Regions from separate parts of the Neobacillus sp. YIM B06451 genome, predicted to be linked through region 2. Evidence: riboswitches for the same ligand, from Rfam matches in the RefSeq annotation. Region 2 holds a riboswitch; the other holds the start of a gene.
The links. A riboswitch is a leader RNA that binds a small molecule or an ion and turns the genes downstream of it on or off. The one in region 2 is predicted to bind S-adenosylmethionine.
Positions count from the first base shown of each region.

Region 1 (2,202 bases), on a different contig from region 2:
GGTCGAACATTTAATTGTCCAGTACCTGCGGGAAAACCGAGATGACCCAAGGCTGCACCGCTGGCTGAATATGTACTTGATGATGAGCTACCACCATAATTGCGTTACCCATATTCTAGAAGCCGAATTGTTGAGAAGGCTGTATAAAATGGCAGACCAGGAGATTCCGTTGACGACAAGTGTCATCAGCGACACGAAAGGCGCGATTTTATCGGAGTTCTGGGGGGAAACGGTCGAGATCGATGAAAGCGCGAAACTGACGTGGATGCGCCAGCCGCATTATTATATGGGCCTTTATCCGTTCACCTACTCGATTGGCACATCCGCTTCCACTGTCGTAGCAAACCGGATCAAGGAGGAAGGGGTTTCCGTCGGCGAGCAGTGGACAGAAGTCTTGAAGCGTGGGGGAACATTGGGCGGCTTTGACCTATACAAAATGGCAGGACTCGACATGAGCACAACCGACGTCATCAAACAGGCAATCGCCCATATTGGTACGATTGTGGACGAGCTGGAAAAGAGCTTTTAAGTTTTTAAAAAAAAGAAAAGTGGCTGAACCGAAAAATGCTTCCCTGCCCAGCCAAATTTAGATGCACGTTGAAACATTGATCCAAAAGGGTTTTGTAGGCAAAACATAACAGGGAAAGTTGATCACTATATCTAACAAAAAAGTTTATCACTTGACAGTATTATTTTAGTAAACTATTATGAGAATAATCTTAAAAAAATGAATATTTTCCTTATTAAGAGCAGGGGAGGAATCTGGTCCAACGATCCTGCAGCAACCATCACTCAAATTGTATTTCAGTGATAAGGTGCTAAGTCCAGCAAGCATTTTAGCTTGGAAGATAAGGGAGGGTGTAGACTCTATAGACTCTGTTTATAAAACCTCTTCCTTAGTGGAAGGGGTTTTTTGGTATTTATAAGGACTTGGCGACAGATGGAACGCCTAAAGCCATTGTCCAATTAATTATATCCATATCAGTTTCTTAGAAAAAACCATACATCCACACGCCTTTATATCCAAGTTATGCTATTGGAAAAATAGGGATAATAAGTAGGAGGAATCAAAGATGCATAAATTAAAATGTTAAAAAGTGTAAATCGGCACCCTGACCATTTGACAACCTATTTTTTTTACTATGAGGCTAATAGAGGACCTATCTATAACCAAAAAACCCGAACATTTAGGAGCCTCAGGGTAATTTACCATGAAGTATCCAGCATCAAAGAGCGTGTTGCAAAGCTCAATTATTTTTGAAAGAGGGATGAAAATGAAACAAGCTGAACTGGCATCGTCAACCAACAGCGCACCTGATCAGAAAACAATTAGAAAAGTCGTGATATCGGGTGCGATTGGCAACTTTATCGAATGGTATGATCTAGCAATCTATTCTTATGCAGCAATCGGCATATCCATGGTCTTATTCTCGGAAGCTGGGGAATTCGCTCTCCTTTATTCGTTGCTTGCCTTTGGTTTTACATATCTCCTGCGCCCAATAAGTGGTGTCATCATGGGTGCGATTGGTGACAGGATAGGACGTAAGAAACTCCTTGTATTAACGATTTCCATGATGGCGATAGGGACGCTTTGTATTGGACTGATCCCCTCATACGCTGCCATTGGAATCGGCGCTCCGATTCTTTTGATGGCGTGCCGGGCTGTACAAGGGATATCAGCAGGCGGAGAGTTTGTCGGCGCCGCGGCCTATGTTTATGAGTTTTCTAATAGAAAAAATAAAGTCTTTTTAATGGGTTTGATTCAGTTAGGCACCTGCTTATGCTATCCAGCTGCGGCGTTTGCTGCCTACGGGCTTGGAATATGGTTAGGTGGTGATGCGTTTAACGAATGGGGATGGCGACTATTATTTATTTCAGCTGCGCCGCTCGGGCTTATAGCGTTATTTATACGATCTGGATTAGATGAATCACCAGTGTTCAAAAAACTACAGGAAAATGGAGAAATCTCGGCGTCACCTTTAAAGGATAGTTTGAAATATGACCCTAAACGCTTAATTCTTACATCACTCTATGTCTTAGGGTATAATGCAGCGGCTGTGATGGTGCTTTTATATATGCCAATATACCTTGTCAATGTAAGTGGATTCGCACCAACAGAAGCAAACCTAACAATGGGAATTACCGGGCTTATATTTGGATTGTCGGTGCCTGTCTTTGCCTGGATTGTCGGTCGAAACCCTG
Region 1 covers NZ_JAVFKJ010000021.1:19,643-21,844, forward strand. Annotated here, with positions in the region: gene RB160_RS22335 (M3 family metallopeptidase) at 1-529, shown strand, start outside; SAM riboswitch class I at 738-855, shown strand; gene RB160_RS22340 (MFS transporter) at 1,212-2,202, shown strand, end outside.
Region 1: another riboswitch for S-adenosylmethionine. It lies ahead of RB160_RS22340 (MFS transporter); the one in region 2 lies ahead of RB160_RS16265 (O-acetylhomoserine aminocarboxypropyltransferase/cysteine synthase family protein).

Region 2 (2,202 bases):
AGGCTTAGCTGTAATACCGGTAGCTTTAAAGAAAGCCTGGTCCAAGTCATCCTTCAAATCCTTAAGCGATTCAAGCCCCACTGAAAGCCTAATCAGTTCCTCGGTTGTACCGCTTTTTGCTAGGTCCTCTGGACTTAGCTGCTGATGAGTGGTGGAAGCAGGATGGATGATCAGTGATTTTGCATCGCCGACATTTGCGACATGAGACCACAATTTGATGTTGTCGATCACTTTTTTACCAGCAGCCCTGCCGCCTTTGATGCCAAAAACAATAATCGATCCAAAACCGCCGCCAAGGTATTTTTTCGCAAGCTCATGGCTTGGGTGATCCTCAAGGCCAGGGAAGGAAACCCATTCAACAGCTGGATGGTCTTTCAAGTAATTTGCAATTTCGAGCGCGTTTTCACTATGCTTTTGAATTCTCAAGTGCAAGGTCTCAAGTCCCTGCAGCAAGAGGAAAGCACTATGCGGGCTTAACGATGAACCTAAGTCCCTCAACAGCTGGACGCGAAGTTTAATGATGAATGCCAGCGCGCCTACATCCTGCGCAAAACGGAGGCCATTATAGCTTGCATCCGGCTCGGTAAAGCCAGGGAACCTCTCACTGTTCCAATCGAAACGGCCAGCATCAACAATAAGGCCGCCAATTGTTGTTCCGTGCCCTCCGATCCATTTGGTCGCCGAATGGACAACAATGTCCGCCCCCCATTCGATCGGCCTGCACTGATAAGGTGCAAAGGTATTGTCAATAATGAGTGGAATGCCATTTTCATGGGCGATTTTTGCTACAGCTTCAACATCGAATACATTCAGGCTTGGATTGCCAATGATTTCGCCAAAGACTGCTTTGGTTTTTGGAGTGATGGCATCACGGAAGTTTTCAGGATTGGTCGAGTCGACAAAACGCACTTTAATGCCGAACTTCGGAAGGGTAACGGCAAATAGGTTGTATGTGCCGCCGTATAAGTTTTCCGCGGCGACGATTTCATCGCCAGCCTCCGCAATGTTCATGATTGACAAGGCAATCGCAGCCATTCCGGAAGAAACAGCAAGAGCCGCCGCGCCACCTTCAAGAAGGGCAATTCTTTTTTCCAAAACATCTGTTGTCGGGTTCATGATCCGGGTGTAAATATTTCCGGACTCGGCGAGCGAGAAAAGGTTCTGCGCATGGTCTGTGCTTTCAAATACATAAGATGTGGTCTGGTAAATCGGTACGGCGCGAGATCCGGTTACTGCATCGGGGGATTGCCCGCCGTGCAATAATATTGTTTCAAGTCCTAGGTTTTCATTTTGATTTGTCATTGTGTCTTTCCCTCCAATTTGTAGTTCCAAAGTAATTCAGGCAGTTAATTCAATTCTTTTACAACAAAAAACCCCTCTCCATAAGAAGAGGGGGGTCCTCCTCTTATCTTCCAGGCAAAAACGCCTGCAGGAATTAGCACCTTTTCAAGCTTTCGCCTGAAGGTTGCCGGACTTCATAGGGCCTGACCCTCCGTCACTCTGGATAAGAGATTTCATATATAATTTTTGATTAGTTTAACCGCCGGGTGTTATAGAGGATTATAAGTGAAGGTAGGAACAAAAGTCAACCGAAAATTCGAAATGTTTTCCTTTTTCATTTTTTTGTAAAATGGATTATAGGCGTTCTCATAAAGGATTCGAATTTCACATGTACAGCGTGAAATTGTAAAATTTACTTTCCCATTTTGAAGAGGAGGTTCTCAGTTTTGGGCGAAGGATATAGTATAATTGACGGTGAGAAGGAGGTGATATGGAGATGGAAGAACGGCTGGAAAGAATGGAAACGATGTTGTCCCAATTGGTTGGCATGGTCGGCAATGTGATTACAGAGCAACAGAAAATGCGGCAGGAATTCGAGTCCGAAAAACAAAAGAACGCCGATCGCCACGAAGAAATACTCTGCAAGTTTAAGGCAATGGAACTGGACCAGGATTTCATCCGGGAAAAAACCGCCCGCAATGAGCGGGAGATTTAAGTCCTCAAAAAGAAGGCTCAGTTAGATATCTCCAGCACGATTCCCTCAGAAAATCCCCAATTACTTATTCAGCTAAAACGAAAAGGTGTGGAACCTTGTCCTCAATAGGATGGTGTTTCGTACCTTTTTTCATTTTGTGGTTTTTTAAAACTTCAAATTGAGAAAATTTTTAATAGAAACCTTCCCTCGGCCAAACTTCCAATCGT
Region 2 covers NZ_JAVFKJ010000010.1:137,815-140,016, forward strand. Annotated here, with positions in the region: partial or broken gene RB160_RS16265 (O-acetylhomoserine aminocarboxypropyltransferase/cysteine synthase family protein) at 1-1,302, opposite strand, end outside; SAM riboswitch class I at 1,403-1,511, opposite strand; gene RB160_RS16270 (hypothetical protein) at 1,772-1,996, shown strand.